Regions from separate parts of the Sporosarcina sp. P26b genome, predicted to be linked through region 1. Evidence: riboswitches for the same ligand, from Rfam matches in the RefSeq annotation. Region 1 holds a riboswitch; the other holds the start of a gene.
What was found. Region 1 has a riboswitch for FMN ahead of ribD (bifunctional diaminohydroxyphosphoribosylaminopyrimidine deaminase/5-amino-6-(5-phosphoribosylamino)uracil reductase RibD). Riboswitches for the same ligand answer to the same signal wherever they lie in the genome.
Positions count from the first base shown of each region.

Region 2: another riboswitch for FMN. It lies ahead of CSV69_RS03650 (ECF transporter S component); the one in region 1 lies ahead of ribD (bifunctional diaminohydroxyphosphoribosylaminopyrimidine deaminase/5-amino-6-(5-phosphoribosylamino)uracil reductase RibD).

Region 1 covers NZ_PDYW01000001.1:63,207-71,745, forward strand. The annotation lists gene cyoE (heme o synthase) at 22-933, shown strand; gene CSV69_RS00375 (M20 peptidase aminoacylase family protein) at 1,064-2,191, shown strand; gene CSV69_RS00380 (GNAT family N-acetyltransferase) at 2,203-3,045, shown strand; gene menC (o-succinylbenzoate synthase) at 3,035-4,147, shown strand; FMN riboswitch at 4,204-4,353, shown strand; gene ribD (bifunctional diaminohydroxyphosphoribosylaminopyrimidine deaminase/5-amino-6-(5-phosphoribosylamino)uracil reductase RibD) at 4,520-5,587, shown strand; gene ribE (riboflavin synthase) at 5,591-6,235, shown strand; gene CSV69_RS00400 (bifunctional 3,4-dihydroxy-2-butanone-4-phosphate synthase/GTP cyclohydrolase II) at 6,250-7,443, shown strand; gene ribH (6,7-dimethyl-8-ribityllumazine synthase) at 7,456-7,923, shown strand; gene metE (5-methyltetrahydropteroyltriglutamate--homocysteine S-methyltransferase) at 8,536-8,539, opposite strand, start outside.
Region 2 covers NZ_PDYW01000002.1:344,231-352,769, reverse strand. The annotation lists gene CSV69_RS03670 (hypothetical protein) at 1-17, opposite strand, end outside; gene CSV69_RS03665 (RecQ family ATP-dependent DNA helicase) at 166-1,605, opposite strand; gene CSV69_RS03660 (YpbB family protein) at 1,605-2,633, opposite strand; gene CSV69_RS03655 (ferredoxin) at 2,746-3,003, shown strand; gene CSV69_RS03650 (ECF transporter S component) at 3,199-3,780, opposite strand; FMN riboswitch at 3,971-4,105, opposite strand; gene CSV69_RS03645 (hypothetical protein) at 4,178-5,377, opposite strand; gene CSV69_RS03640 (sigma-70 family RNA polymerase sigma factor) at 5,374-5,907, opposite strand; gene CSV69_RS03635 (ATP-binding protein) at 5,956-7,746, opposite strand; gene CSV69_RS03630 (response regulator transcription factor) at 7,743-8,462, opposite strand.

The sequences.
Region 1 (8,539 bases):
GTAAAAGGAGAACGGATCCATATGACGAAAGAAGCCCATATTGTTTCGAGTACTAGTCAAAGCCGCTCGGCGTCTACCTTCTTCTCGGATATTAAATCATTAGTTAAAGGACCTGTCCTTATTGCGAATATCTTTCCGGTTTTTGTGGGGTTTTGGTTGGCGTTGTATTTTTCAGGCATGTCACTCGCGCAAAACTGGGGTGTATTCCTACTCACCATGATAGGTAGCACTTTGCTCGTTGCGGGTGCACTGGTAATGAACAACTGGTTTGATTCTGATATTGATACAGTGATGGAGAGAACAAAAAACCGTCCTACTGTGACAGGTAATTTCGCTTTGAAGACTGTGTTGAATATCGGTTTGATATTATCGGGAATTGGAATGTTGTTATTAATATTCACTACGTTAGAAGCAGCAATTTATGCATTTATTGGATGGTTTACTTATGTAATACCCTATACGATGTGGTCTAAACGCAAATATACATTGAATACAGTGATTGGTAGTGTATCGGGTGCTGTTACTCCTATTATTGGATGGGCAGCGATTATGTCAGCGGATCATGTTGTACCCATTGTATTGGTGGCGATACTATTCATTTGGCAAATGCCACATACATTTGCGATCGCCATGAAGAAATACAATGACTATAGCGCAGCGAATGTTGCGATGCTCCCTGTTGTTTACGGCTTTGCTTTTACAAAACGTCAAATGCTTTATTATGTATTATGTCTCCTGCCATTACCGTTCCTCTTAACGATGTTCGGTACTACCTTCCTTGTTATCGCTACATTGATGAACATTGGATATATTGCAGCTAGCATTTACGGTTTCTATGCAAAAGATGATTATAAATGGGCCAACTTTATGTTCTTATACTCAGTCAATTACATGACGTTATTGTTCGGTATGATGATTCTTTGGACGTTTTAATAAATACAGAACAGACTTCCCTTCACAGTGTGAAGCGGGAGTCTTTTTTATGTTAGACTTATTAAGAAGTTTGAAAAGTCAGCATTAACTATTAAATAATTTGATGAAGTTTGCTATAGGGGGCGCTTTAATGAAAGAGCAGGTACGGTTGCTAAAACCGAAATTAGACGAAGTGTTTGCGCATTTACATAAGCATCCGGAAGTCAGTTGGAAAGAAACAGAAACAACACGTTATTTGAAAGAATTTCTTGAGCGTGAAGGATTTAATGTCAATTTGTTTGACGGGATGACAGGTTTGTCTGTCACAATTGGTGAAGGCAAGCCGGTAGTCGGATTACGTGTGGATATAGATGCGCTATGGCAGGAAGTAGACGGCGTATATCAAGCAAATCACTCATGCGGTCATGACGGACATATGACGATGGGGATCGGTGCACTGCTAATGGCCAAAGAACGTGGAATTCCTGAAAAAGGCACATTGAAAGTGTTTTTTCAACCTGCAGAGGAAAAAGGGAAAGGTGCATTAGCTGTAATTGATCAGGGGATTATTGATGACATTGAGTACTTGTTTGGCGTTCATGTGCGTGCTGCGGATGAAATGGATGACGGTTGCTCCACGGCCTCTTTACGTCATGGGGCGGCAAAGATGGTAAGTGGTATAATAAAAGGAACTGAAGCGCATGGCGCGCGTCCTCACCAAGGGAAAAATGCGATTGAAGTAGGTGCTTCACTAGTCAGTGGATTGCAGTCCATTCATTGTAATCCGATTATTTCTCACACGGCGAAAATGACGATGTTCCAGGCTGGAGGAGAATCCGCGAACATTATTCCAGGCAATGCGAAGTTCAGTTTAGACTTGCGTGCACAAGAGAATAAAGTAATGGATGAGTTATATCAGCATGTTGAACGTGTCATTTCAGCAGTTGCTGCGCAATATGATGTAGTTATTGATTATGATGTAATGGCGGAAATGGTAGCTGCGGAAGTGGATGCTGAAGCGGAAGAATTGATGTACCAAGCAATTGTCAGTGTAGTGGGAGAAGACAAAGCTACTCGTACTGTTGTCACACCAGGCGGAGAAGACTTCCACTTTTATTCTGTACAGCGTCCTACTGTCAAAAGCACTATGCTCGGTTTAGGATGTGGCTTAACACCAGGACTTCACCATCCGCATATGACATTCAATCAAGACGCGTTAGCAACAGGAGTTGAAATCTTAACGACTGCTTTAGAATTAACGTTTCAATCAAAAAAGTAGAAGGTGATGTCATGACCCTGGATATTAAAGTTAGAAAAGTGACCGAACTTAAAGACCTGTATGCGATGCAAAAACTCGAGAAGAAAATCTGGGGAATGGAGCCTATCCCTGTCCATCAAACAATGACTGCTGTCAAAAATGGCGGGTTAATTGTCGGGGCATTTCTAAAAGAGCAAATGGTCGGTTATTCCTACAGTTTTACAGGTTATACAGAAGGACAGGTATACCTATGCTCTCATATGCTGGCAGTAGACAAAGAATTTCAGATGCTGGGAATTGGAAAGCTGTTGAAAGACGAACAACTTCGACTTGCACGAGAAATGGGATACAGGCTAATAGTTTGGACATTTGATCCTCTCGAAAGCCGCAACGCCTACCTGAATACTTCCAAGCTATTTGGAGTGTGCTATGACTATATAGTGGATTGTTATGGCAAAATGGATGATGGGCTGAACAAAGGTTTACCAACTGACCGCTTCCAAGTAGCTTGGTGGATTGATAGTGCGCGTGTCATGAATAAATGGCAGCCCAATCTACAATACAGTCGCCCTTTTGAGACTAGTGTAGACAGCGATTCATTTCCTATCTTACGCATGCCTGATACAAATAAATGGCTACTGGCAGAAGCAATGGAAGTGCCTGTGCCAAAGAATATACAATTGATAAAGCAGAAAAAACCAGAACTAGCCTATGAATGGCGAATGAAGACGAGAACCATATTTCGACAACTGTGTGAGGGAGGGTTTGCTTTGATTGATGTATGTATAACCGAAGACACGGTGGCATATTATCGATTCTGCAAGCGTTCTATCATACCGTTGCCTAATCAAAGGAGCTTATCTAATGAGAATTAATTCGGTTACATTACGCAGAATAAATATGATGATGAAACATCCATTTACAACGAGTTTTGGAACGATGCAGCAGAAAGATTTCCTACTAGCAACTGTAACGGACGATGACGGAAACGAAGGATGGGGGGAGTCTGTCGCATTCACAGCCCCTTGGTATAGTGAAGAGACGACGGAAACAACGATTCATATGCTCCGTGACTTCTTAATACCTGCCGTTCTAGGTAAGTCTATTGAACATCCCGATGAAGTAACGGGTTTATTCGGACATATACGTAAAAATAATATGGCTAAAGCAACAATTGAAGGAGCTATTTGGGATGCGTATGCCAAGCGTCATCATATGACGTTAGCCGCTGCGCTCGGTGGAAAGCGCGAGCGTATCGAAGTAGGAATCAGTGTTGGCATTGAAGATAATGTAGAGGATTTATTAGCGACTATCAAAAACTTCATCGATGAAGGATATAAGCGTATTAAAGTAAAGATCAAACCTGGAAAAGACATAGAAGTCCTCAAAGCTATCCGTGAAGTGTATCCGGATGTCCCTTTGATGGCAGATGCAAACTCCGCTTATACGTTAGATGATGTAGAGTTGTTAAAGGAATTGGATCAGTTCAATTTAATGATGATAGAGCAACCGCTCGCATCAGATGATATTATTGATCACGCAACGCTGCAAAAACAAATTAAGACTCCGATCTGTCTTGACGAAAGTATTCATTCACTTGAAGATACTCGGAAAGCGATCGAGATCGGTAGTTGCAAAATTATTAATGTGAAAGTCGGTAGAGTGGGTGGACTGACGGAAGCGAAGAAAATCCATGATTATTGTGCAGAAAAAGGAATTGATGTTTGGTGTGGCGGCATGTTGGAATCGGGTATTGGACGTGCACAAAATGTAGCATTGACCACCCTACCGAACTTCACTTTACCTGGCGATACAGCAGGATCTTCACGTTACTGGGAACAAGATATTATTTCGCCTGAAGTAGTTGCCGAGAATGGCTACATCACGGTTCCGACTGACGATGGAATCGGCTATTCGCCTAATATGGATGCGATTGAAAGATTCACGGTAGATAAGTGGGTATTTACGGCTGAATAAATATTCAGTATTGTCAATTTCGGAATATGTATGCTAGACTCTTAATTAATCGAATATGTTTCCTTCGGGGCAGGGCGTAATTCCCTACCGACGGTGATGAGCTAACAAGCTCTTAGTCCGTGACCCGGATGCTTTATATAAAGCAGAAGGTGGATTTGGTGAAACTCCAAAGCCGACAGTTAAAGTCTGGATGAGAGAAGGAACAGTACGTATATACTACATGTAATGATTTTTTCATTGCTGCGTATAACGTTTATTTTGTTATGGTTACAAGCCCCGCATAAAATATTGCGGGGCTTTTTGTATGTAGAATTGTCACTAGAGGAATACCGTAAGTTGGAGTGTTGCAGAGTGAATCAGGAGTATATGGAAATGGCCTTACAACTCGCAGAGAACGTAGCAGGTCAAACCTCTCCCAATCCACCAGTAGGTGCGGTCTTAGTAAAAGACGGCAGAATCATAGGGATGGGTGCGCATTTAGAAGCGGGGGAGCGCCATGCGGAACGTGTAGCGCTAGACATGGCAGGAGCAAGAGCAACAGGTGCCGATTTGTATGTAACACTTGAACCTTGTTCACACACTGGTAAAACTTCTCCTTGTGCAAATGCTGTTATTCAAGCAGGTATCAAGCATGTCTATATCGCCACAACGGATCCCAATCCGCTTGTAGCAGGTAATGGTATAGCGAAACTACTTGAAGCGGGAGTAGAAGTAACTGAAGGTCTCTACAATGAACGCGCTAAAAAACTATATGAATCATTTTTTCATTTTATTAAAAATAAAACACCTCATGTGACAATGAAAACAGCTATGACGATAGACGGTAAAATTGCAACTTCAACAGGAGATAGTAAATGGGTGACGAGTGAGCAAGCGCGACTCGATGTCCATCAACTTCGCCATACGCAAGATGCAATTTTAGTAGGCGTTCAAACGCTTCTTCATGATAATCCTCTTCTCACCACCAGACTGCCCCTAGGTGGAAAACATCCTATTCGAGTCATTTTAGATACATCTTTACGAACACCAGAGTTTAGTCAAGTGATTCAAAACACAGAAGCACCGACATGGATCTTTTGTGGAAAATATGCAGAACTATCGCATGAAAAGTTACTTAGGAAGCCGCATGTTCAGATCATTCGCATGCAGAAACCCCAGTTGATTGTAGAAGACATTCTACTAGAATTAGGAAAACGTGGAGTTATGACGTTACTAGTAGAAGGTGGCGCGGCCATTAATGCGTCATTCGTCAAAGCGCGTGTGGTGCAGAAAGTCATTTGTTATGTAGCCCCAAAATTACTGGGTGGAACAGGTTCTCTGACACCGATTGGTGGACTTGACCCACAATTGATGGATGATGCGTTTCCATTTGCATTTGAAAGTGTAGAAATGATTGGACCTGACATAAAAATCATTGCGGTACCGAAAGAGAGTGATTAAGCGATGTTTACAGGAATAATCGAAGAGATCGGCTCGGTTAAACATATACAACCAGGTGCTCAGTCCATGACATTGACGATAGCTGCATCTGTTGTATTGACCGATGTAAGTATCGGCGACAGCATTGCGGTGAACGGTGTTTGCTTGACAGTCAAAAGCTTTACGAAAAATCAATTCGCAGCAGACGTTATGCCTGAAACCATAACCTCAACTTCTTTACGACAATTGACATCAGGAAGCACGGTGAATCTAGAACGTGCCCTTGCTGCGAACGGCAGGCTTGGCGGACATTTTGTTACGGGACATGTAGATGGTGTAGCGACTATTCGTGACAAGCGAACAGTTGATAATGCATTATATATCCGCTTATCACTACCAGAAGGATATGGCCAATATTTAGTACATAAAGGCTCTATTGCATTGGATGGGACATCGTTGACAATCTTTGAAGTGAAAGATACAGATATTACAATTTCTTTAATCCCGCATTCACAAGAAATGACAGTCATTGCAAAAAAGAATATAGGTGAGATGGTCAATTTTGAATGCGATATGCTCGCTAAATATGTCGAGAACATGCTGCAGAAAAGACAAGACAATGGTCAAACGTTATCGAAAGACTTTTTACAACAACACGGATTTATGTGAAGGAGTGAATGAGGATGTTTCATACAATCGAAGAAGCATTAGAAGACTTACGTCAAGGAAAAGTTGTCATCGTAGTGGATGATGAAGACCGAGAAAATGAAGGGGACTTCGTTGCGCTGGCTGATCAAGTCACACCGGAAATTATCAATTTCATGGCAACGAAAGGTCGCGGCTTGATTTGTGTGCCGATTACGGAACAGAAAGCTACGCAACTGGATTTATCCATGATGACCGATCATAATACAGATTCCCATGGCACGGCATTTACAATCAGTGTCGACCATCAATCTACACATACGGGTATTAGCGCATTTGAACGAGCTGATACAATCGTTAAAATGATGGAGTCCACTGCAACTTCAAGTGAATTCAAACGCCCAGGGCATGTATTCCCCCTTATAGCGAAGTCGGGAGGCGTGCTTGAACGGACTGGACATACTGAAGCTGCTGTGGATTTGGCAAGATTAGCAGGGAGTGCTTCAGCAGGTGTGATTTGCGAAATCATGAGTGAAGACGGAACAATGGCGCGTGTGCCTGAATTACGTCAGATGGCCGAAGAACTGAATTTGAAATTAATTACGATTCAAGATCTAATTCATTACCGTCTACAACGAGAGCAATTAGTGATTCGTGAAGCGGAAATTAAGTTGCCTACAGATTACGGAGAGTTCCGCATGGTTGGCTATACTGAAACTATGACAGGTAAAGAACATGTGGCGTTGGTAAAAGGGGACGTCACGACAGAAGAACCGTTTTTGGTAAGAGTCCATTCGGAATGTTTAACAGGCGACGTTTTTGGTTCTTGTCGCTGTGACTGCGGTCCGCAACTTCACGCGGCGCTTACTCAGATTGAAGAAGAAGGACGGGGTGTATTGCTTTATATGCGCCAAGAAGGCAGAGGTATAGGTTTGATCAATAAACTGAAAGCCTATGAACTGCAAGAACAAGGTTTTGACACAGTGGAAGCGAATGAAAAGCTTGGATTTGCGGCGGATTTGCGCGACTACGGAATCGGTGCGCAAATACTGCGGGAACTAGGCATTCGAGAAATGCGTCTGTTGACGAATAATCCGAAGAAAATTGCCGGTTTAAAAGGATATGAGTTGGAAGTGGTCGAACGTGTTCCAATTCAGCTACCATTTAATGAAGCGAACGAAAAATACTTACACACAAAAGCGGAAAAACTAGGTCATTTATTAACTTTATAAGGAGAGATAAAATTGGGTAATATATTCGAAGGGCATTTAGTAGGTACAGGCTTAAAAGTAGGAATTGTTGTAGGTCGATTCAATGAGTTCATCACTGGGAAGTTACTATCCGGTGCACAAGACGCATTCAAACGACATGGTGTAGATGAAGCGGACGTAGACGTAGCGTGGGTACCAGGAGCATTTGAAATTTCGCTGATTGCGAAGAAGATGGCGGATTCTAAAAAGTATGATGCAGTCATTACGCTCGGTACAGTAATCCGCGGCGCGACACCTCACTTTGACTTTGTTTGTAATGAAGTGGCAAAGGGTGTATCTCAAGCGGGTATGCAATCTGGAATCCCGGTGATCTTTGGTGTGCTAACGACGGATACGATTGAGCAATCGATCGAGCGTGCGGGGACTAAGGCAGGCAACAAAGGTTGGGACGCAGCGGTGTCTGCTATTGAGATGGCGAACCTCACGAAGCAGTTTGACTGATTAGTGAGTAGAAAAAAAGGATGTTCCTGAAGTTACTTACTTCATGGGGCATCCTTTTTGTGTTGTTATGTTTAAGAGCAAGAGTTTATGGATAGTTAGTTACTTAGTGAGCGCAAGGGGATGGAAGCTTCGGCATCCAGCTTTCGCTCATAGAATCCGTTTGAGCGCTCATAGAACACATTTTGCGCTCTATAGCACGCAGAATCCGCTCTATCAGACGCCACGAGTGCTCATAGATTCATCTAAGTGATCATAGAACCTTGATAACCGCTCATAGCCTTGAAAGCTCAACATTAATCACAACCATAACCATAACCATAACCATAACCATAACCATAACCATAACCTTAATGCACTACAAAGAGTATCGCTTACTCGCATTGCAAGAGATTGGTGCGAGAGCCATAGCGAACTACGGCTTTTGCGAGTAAAAGTGAAGCGTTAGGAGCACATCTTTGCACTAGAGGTGGTTCACCGCCCACCCTCCGGAAATACGTCCTTCCGAAGCGCAAATCCCCTCACGAACACCAGCGTCAGCTACTCTAATAAAAACTTTCAAAGAAAAAAACTGTCTAAGAAACGAATATAGTTTCTTAGACAGTTCTAAATTCATTAT
Region 2 (8,539 bases), on a different contig from region 1:
TATTGATCGTTTAACATGTCTAATTTCTCCTTCACACCGCATAATGTCTGTTGCTATTATATGATGCAATTCGTTTATTCATCCGTGAAAAGTACGTCCGCTCATAAACTCATCTGTTTCTATTATGCCGAATTTTGTCTTAAAAGTAAATACAGACAGTTAGGATCAACCTAATAATTGATGCAGTCGTTCACGCCATTGTAACGGCTTAGCGACCCTTTCAGGTAAAGATTCTGATTTCATTAGCCAGCTATCGTCAAGATTCTGGCAGTTTGAACAGCAATCCATTTCTGCTGGTGAGGTGTTTTCGTCAAAAAACTGCACTAATTTTCTCCGTAAGCAACTATCACATTTTATATAACTTTCCATTTCCTCAATTTGTTTCTCTTTTACATGATAAATCTGCTGGATTTGTCGAACGACATTTTCCACATCAAATTGTTCCAAATAATAATCAAGTAGACGGGATGAGACTTCAGACAATCCTGCTTGTTCTGCAGCCAATTGCTCTCCAGTTCCCGCTTGCAATAAAGAAGAATAATAAAGTGTTTGCTGTTCATCGGGCAAATCTTCATAGACAATGAATTTTACTTTCTGAATATCTCGATCATTATACAAAAGAGTGGCGGCTGCTTTTCCTCCGTCACGCCCTGCACGCCCGACTTCTTGTATATACGCACTGGAAGTGGCAGGGATATGTTCATGAATAATTTGTCGAATATCATCTTTATGAATTCCCATACCGAATGCATTAGTCGCGCAGATCCACTCAAGTTCTCCTTGGACAAATTGTTCTTGAATGATTGACCGTTCGTCCTGTTCTTTGCCCCCGTGGTAACTAGCAGTCGCGATGCCTCTTTCTCTGATGATTGCAGAAAGTTCATCGGCTCGCTTTCGTGAAGCTACATAAATTATACCAGGACCGATTGTCGTAGAAAGCCTGTCGATAATCCATTCTGTCTTTGCTAATTCATTGTCCATCTTCAATACACGATACGAAATAGCCGTTCGATCCATCGGCTGACGTTCAATATACGGGTTATTCATTTGCAAATACGTAGTGATATCCCCCACTACTTTTTTATTCGCAGTAGCCGTTAATGCCAAAACCGGTGCTCTTCTTGAAACTGCAAATAGTTCCTTTAAGCGCAAATAGTCTGGACGAAAGTCAAATCCCCACTCTGAAATACAATGCGCTTCATCTACTACGAAAAAAGCAATATGTAATTGGTTGACGAGTTGTTGAACAGGTTTTTGCATCATCATTTCAGGAGATAAAAAAATAAATTTATATTGAGATAAAGTAGACAGCGCTAATTCTTTCTCTTGTCTGGACAAGAATGAATTAATGGCCACAACACGTTTCTCTTTATGTTTACGTAAATTAGCAACTTGATCTTCCATTAACGCAACGAGCGGAGAGATAATGACGACTGCACCATTGAGCATATACGCAGGTAACTGATAGCAAAGGGATTTCCCCATGCCTGTAGGGAAAATCGCTACCGCATCTCTTCCTGCGAGAATTTCTGTAATGACTTCTTGTTGTCCTGGACGAAATGATTCATACCCAAATTTTTGATGCAAAACTTCCTGTAGCTCCATTAGCTCTCCCTCCTTCCAATAATGATTATTAATCGTAGTTGAAAATACGTCAATTCTGGACACTGTTCTTTTAATACACGTAATCGCTTTGTTTGCATCTGTTCTACATGACGCCAAACTTGATCAATTTGTTCGTTTGTCACAAACTCTTCATATGGAAAACTTTCTACATTCGCAGCCATTTCAATAAAATGATCTTCTATTGTACTTAATTTCAAATTCCGCAAAGAAGAAATTTGTTCAACGGTATAACCACGCTCGAATAGCTTCCTCGTTCTCTCAGCGGATTGTGTCAAATACGTGTCCACTCTACAACCTGCAGCTAATTCTTTTAGCAATGGAGTATTTCGTTGTTGGTGAATAAAATCGAGCAACATATGCAATGCTTCTAGATAATAAAGTTGGATCGAACGGATCGGCATGTTGAGACTTTCTGCCATCTGCTCCCAAGTAAAGGCGGTAAGCCGGTTTCCTGATAATCGACCAATCACTATTGTACATTGCAACTCGGGTACTTGAGCGTCTGTTAGTGCGTGTTCCAATTCTTTCTGCAGCGATATAGATAGTGTATTCATCGGTTTTGATTGATTACGCAGAAATCCTTTTACAAATTGCTGAGTAGGCAATTCTTTCTGAATCGGCATGAACATAGTTTCACCTCTTCGCAAATTAGACAAGGTTTGAACTGTCAATGCCAATCGCCTACCGAATTCTCTTTCACGTCCGCGATAGTCCCAGCCATTAAATCGCCACATTTCACTCCCTGTAGCCATTTGACCTTTTGCTGTGACATAAACAAGTTTATCTATATAGATAAGACCGTCCGCCACCATCCGCTCGAGCGCCTGCTGGAATTCGCTTGAGGACAACTGTGGCAACAGTGCGTAGTATGATTTGACTTGATAATATTCGACGTCTTGCAATGTCTGTCCCGATCGTTTCCCACGAAGTATGTGGTAAACACCTTGCGCCGAACGCTCACCATGAAGGCGTTGAAAGATCGTTAGTAAGATGGAATCAAAACTCATTTGCGCTCCCTCCTGAAGAAATAACGTTTTTTTGTTGAAAAGTGATGAAAACAGCTTTAGAATGGAGTAGATACAAAATAGGTTGAGTGAATGGAAGAAGGGAGAAAGACAAATGTCTAGCAAAAAATATACGATTGTCGATCAGGATACGTGTATAGCTTGCGGGGCCTGCGGGGCTGCTGCACCAGATATATATGATTATGACGATGAGGGGATTGCATTTGTTATTTTAGATGATAACACGGGAAACACTGAAGTTCCAGAAGAACTGATGGAGGATCTCGAGGATGCGTTTGATGGCTGCCCTACTGATTCAATTAAAATTGCGGATGAAGCCTTTGAAGGCGATCCATTAAAATATGAAGATTGATTCAATCCCGACAACACTTCCTACTATTGGATGTGTTGTTTTTTTGTTTAGGTTAGGAAGAAATGTCGGCATTAGGATTTGCGAGTTCGAGACACTGCAGGAACGTAGTGACGAGTCGAGTCGCCTCTCCTACACTCCAATCCCATGCAAAAACAACGCCAGCCTTCCTTTTCGGAAAGACTAGCGTTGTTATGATTAAAATGATAATTTCTTTTGTTGCTGAAGAATCCACTTCTCCATACTTCTATATAACATCAATGTGATGACCAATAAAATGACACCCTTGACTAGGTTGAACGGCAAGATTCCTAAGATAATCATCTGATACAATGAGTCGCCAGTAACTGCTGGCATACCAAGGAAGTATGTGTACATCGGCAAGAACACTAAGTAATTCAACAAGCTCATACCTACTGCCATTGCTACTGTACCTGCGAACAAACCTGTCATCAGACCTTTAGCTGAACGATACTTCATGAAGATCCAGTAGATCGGCATAATGAATAATACACCTGTCGCAAAGTTTGCGATTTCTCCTACCGGTACTCCTGTCGGGCTGCCTGATAAGAACCAGTGCATGACGTTTTTCAATAACTCTACGCCAATACCTGCTACAGGTCCCATTGTCATGATTGCCATAACAGCAGGAATCTCACTGAAGTCGATCTTTAAAAATCCGGGCATAGCCGGGATGGGGAAGTTAAACTGCATCAACACCGTTGAAATACTTCCCAATATTGCCACCAAAATTAACTTACGTAACTTCTTGTTATTCACTTGTTCCTCTCTCCTTTTGCGATTCACTTCAAAAGAGGAAAGGCTTGCACATCTGCTGTTCCGCGAAAAATCCCTAAAGCAAAATATGCCTTAGGGAGAGTAAAATGCACTGTTAAGAGCAGATAAATTCAATGAATTTATCCGTCAGAAAACAAGCACCACTTTTGCGTACACAAAAAGATGGCTGCACCTTCACCTTCTCCCATCCAGACTATACTGTCGGCTCCGGAATCACACCAGAATCAGCTGTTAAGCTCGCGGGCTAAAAGTAGAAAACTACTCCATTTCCGCCGGTCGGGAATTACACCCTGCCCCGAAGATGAATCAATATTTAATTATGACTCTATTGTAGCGTAAAAAAACTGTTTTGTAAACTCTACGAGTTTACAAAACAGAATTATTCGTTAATCAGAAACTTAGGGTTTGCACCAATCGGTTTTTCGATTGCTTGTGTAAAATCAAAGCGCCCCCATTGATCTTGTTTAATTTGATCAAACTCTGCTTGCTTATCAAAGCTAGCCGCTGTTAGTAAAATCCCCTCAATCAGTTGCATAGCTTCTTCATATGGTAGATTATTTAAGTCCAGTATTTCACTAAATTTCACGCGCACTTTATTTTTTTCATCCGTAACCGTGAAGTTTACTCCATCAGGAACAACAGACGAGTAGATATCGTTTGGTGTCTCTTTCATCGCATTCAATGCTTCTTCTACTGTAGCGTAAGCCTTACCAAAATTCGTCGAAAGAAATACTTCTCCATCCGATTTCTCAAATCGATAGTATGCCTGACGCGAGTTATTACCTGTTATGATAAGAGGTTCTTCAACTTTCCCTACTCCGTCAAACGTAACGGGTGATGCGTCTTCTTGTAGAAATCGGATTTCATCAAAACCGTAGAATGTATCTTGTACAGACAGATTAAGCATCTCAAGCGTCGCACTCGATCGATCATAAGAATGGTCAGCTGAAAACTTCATTTGAACTTGCTTTCCAACTGATGAAATCGTCGCCATATAAGGATGATACTCTGTGAAGCCAAGCGACACTTCATCTATTGTATTCGCATACTCATTATAGAGTGCCACTGCGTCTGAAGATGACCCTAGACCTTCAGGAAGTCGTTCATTCGGGATCAAGAACGTCACAGGGACAATTGTCGCCTGATCGGTAGCCAGCCCAATACGGAAAGCTGTGTGATCGATGAGATCAGCAGGATAAGCAGCATTGGTAAGTGGCGCTGCAATCTGTTTGGTATAGACAGATGTATCACTTGAATCTTCGGACTGCATTTCTTCACTATTTTCCATCTCGATAGTGCTTGCCGATTCACTCGTTGTTGCTTTATCCATTGATACTTCATTGTTCTGTTGAAGGAAAGTTGGTATGAGTATAGTGAGCAACAGGACCGCTGCTACAGCTGCAATAATTGATGGCCATTTAGATTTTGACGGAATATTCTTCGGCTCTTCAAGTTCTGTAAGTCTGGCATCGTTTTTCAATCGTTGCAAGATCTCTTCTTTGGACCGCCGATCTTCCACGACTGGCATATGACGTAAACGTTTCTCCATATCGTCTTCATTCCACTTATCGTTACTCATCTCATCCCCCCCTCCTTCACAGAACGTACGTCAAGTTTCGTTTTCAATGCTTTTATTGCACGATGCTGTGTTGTTTTCACTTTGCTTTCGGTCCAATCCAAAACTTCTGCAGTTTCAGCAACCGAAAGATCTTGGAAAAACCGCATGAGGATGACCATCTTTTGATCCCCCGTACAAGTGTGCAATACTTCCAGCAATTGTTTCTGTTGTTCATCCGCTTCAATGAAATGCTCAGGTAGTTTATCAGTTGCGGTCAGTTGCTGTGTTTCCCAATCAAAATGAATATTAGTATGCTTTTTGATAGTTGATTGTTTTCGAAAATAATCAATAGACACATTTTTCGCTATCGCAAACAGCCATGTTTTCTCGGAGCTTTTTCCTTCGAAACGGCCGTAGGATTTAAGAACACACACATAGACTTCATGCATTAGATCTTCCGCTACCTCCCGATGGCGAGTTAGATAAATCAGGAAGTTAAATACATCGCGGTTATAATCTTCATACAAACGTTGGAAAACAGAGTCATCCATCCAATCCCCTCGCTCTGTAATAGTAGTCGTTTCAGTACAGGAAAAGTTTCATTTATTTATTGCGTCAAATGGGAGCGAACAAATAAAGATCGTTCCTTTTTCATCACCACGTGTCGCTAAAATCGACCCATCGTGTGCTTCCATAATATTTTTTGCAATAGCTAAACCAAGACCCGTTCCGCCTTTCCCTCTAGTTCTTGCTTTATCGGCTTTATAGAAACGTTCAAAGACGAACGGCAAGTCTTTTTCGGGAATACCGACGCCTGTATCGGCTACTGTAATATCGAGCATACCAGCAGATTTGTAGACGCCTAACGTCACAGCTCCACCATCCGGGGTGTGACGGATAGCATTGTCAATCAAATTGGTGAATACTTGTTCTAGACGGTCTTCGTCAGCTGTCACAAGTAGAGTATTCATTTCCTCAGTTTCTAGCGACAAATCTACCTCCGCATCTTTTGCAACTTGTGAAAACTTTGTAACCATGCGGTCCAAAAACTCTACAATGGATAAAGGTTCTTTATGAAGTTGAATGTAGCCAGACTCCATCCTTGCTAAATTCAGCAAATCTGTGACTAGACGACTCATACGTTTTGACTCATCATGAATGATCTGTACCATTTCCATACGCTCTTCTTCACTGCTCACTACGTCATCAATGATCGCTTCACTATACCCTTGCAACATCGAAATCGGCGTCCGTAGTTCATGCGATACGTTAGCAATGAAATCCGAACGTAACTTATCCAATTTATGCTGTTCAGTCATATCCCGGAATACCGCCACAGCACCTCGTATACTGTTTTCACTGTACAATGGGCTAATAGAAATCACATAAAACTGCCCACCTAATTCCAATTCATCTTCCACTTCCTCAGCAAACGAAATAGCATGCTCCAACATATGAAAGACTTCTTTAGGCAACGGATGATTCTTTTTCTCATTGAAGCCATACCACTTTTTCAACAGTAATTCAGCTTGAGGATTTTTCAGCAGGATAGAGTAATCTTGATTAAACGTTACCACTGCGTCTGTCATTGAGGTGAGAATGCTCGAAAGCTGTTCTTTCTCTTGCTTAATCAATTCGATATTATACTTCAATTGACGTCCCATCTGATTAAAAGCCGTAGCCAACTGACCAATTTCATCTTTTTGCGCAACCGGTAAATGCGTATCAAAATTGCCTTTAGACAATTCAAACGCCGCTTGCTTCATTTTACGTAATGGCAACGTGATTCGCGTAGATAGGAAAAATGCAAAAAATGTAGTCAAAAGAAAGGCAATAAATGCAGACAAGAATACGATATTCGTTGTACTTTTTGTTGTACGGTGCACAGCATCTAGACTTTGATACATCAGTACACTCGCTTCCTCACCACTTTCTTGTTTAAATGGATAGGATAAAATTAAAAATTGCTCCATGACATCTTTTTCTGTCAATGAAGGCAATATCATTTCTTTCATTTTTTGCTTACCTGATTCAGGTGACTCGAATAAAACGCTTTCAGAAAGAAGCTTTTCTTCAATTTCATCTTTACTTGAGGATGTATGGAATGAATATAAAATATCACCTTGTCGATCAACTACAATTGCGTTCGTCTCCAAGTCGAGGATATCTTCTATAATCTGGTGAATGGAATCATTCGTTTGTCCATTGCGATCGTTCACAATCTTGCTGATGGTGGCAGCTTCCCTCTGCAAGGACTCTTCTGCTTGTTTCGTATGGAAGTTATCCAGAAACTCAAGCAAGAACAGTGTGACAATAAACAGGACAAACGAAACGAGAAGCAATATGGTTGCCCATAGCTTCCCGACAATTGAATTCCATATTCGCATCACTCGTTCGGAACCTCGAACTTATAACCGACACCCCAAACAGTGACAATCATTTTTGCTGCCCGCTCTGAAACCCGGCTCAATTTTTCACGGAGCCTTTTGACGTGTGTATCCACTGTACGTAAATCTCCAAAGAATTCGTAATGCCATACTTCCTTCAGCAATTGTTCACGATCAAATACTTTGTCTGGTGATTTCGCTAGGAAATATAATAATTCATATTCTTTCGGCGTTAAATTTACTTCTTTCCCTTCAGCTGTCACACGATGCGCGTCATGGTCAATCGTTAGTTGTGGGTAAACCACTAAATCTTTAGACGTCGTGTTAGATGAAACGTTCGGGAATGCTACCGAACGTCGGAGCATAGCCTTGACGCGTAAAACTACTTCTCTTGGACTGAATGGCTTGACGATGTAATCATCTGCACCACTTTCAAACCCGCTTACACGATCTGCTTCTTCACCTTTTGCTGTCAATAAAATAACAGGTGTCATAATTTTATTTTCACGCAGTTCAGCTAATACTTCCATGCCATCTTTTTCAGGCATCATCACGTCAAGCAATATACAGTCATATTGTCCAGCAAACACTTTTTCTAGCGCATCTGCTCCATCGACCGCTTCTTCAATTTCATAACCTTCTCTAGATAAATACATATTCAATAGGCGACGAATGCGATCCTCATCATCCACCACTAAGAGCTTCACTGTTTCTTCCACAATTCATTACCCCTTTCGACAACCTTCTATCTCCATTGTACAATTACTAACCTATAAAAAGAAATAAAAAGACTGCA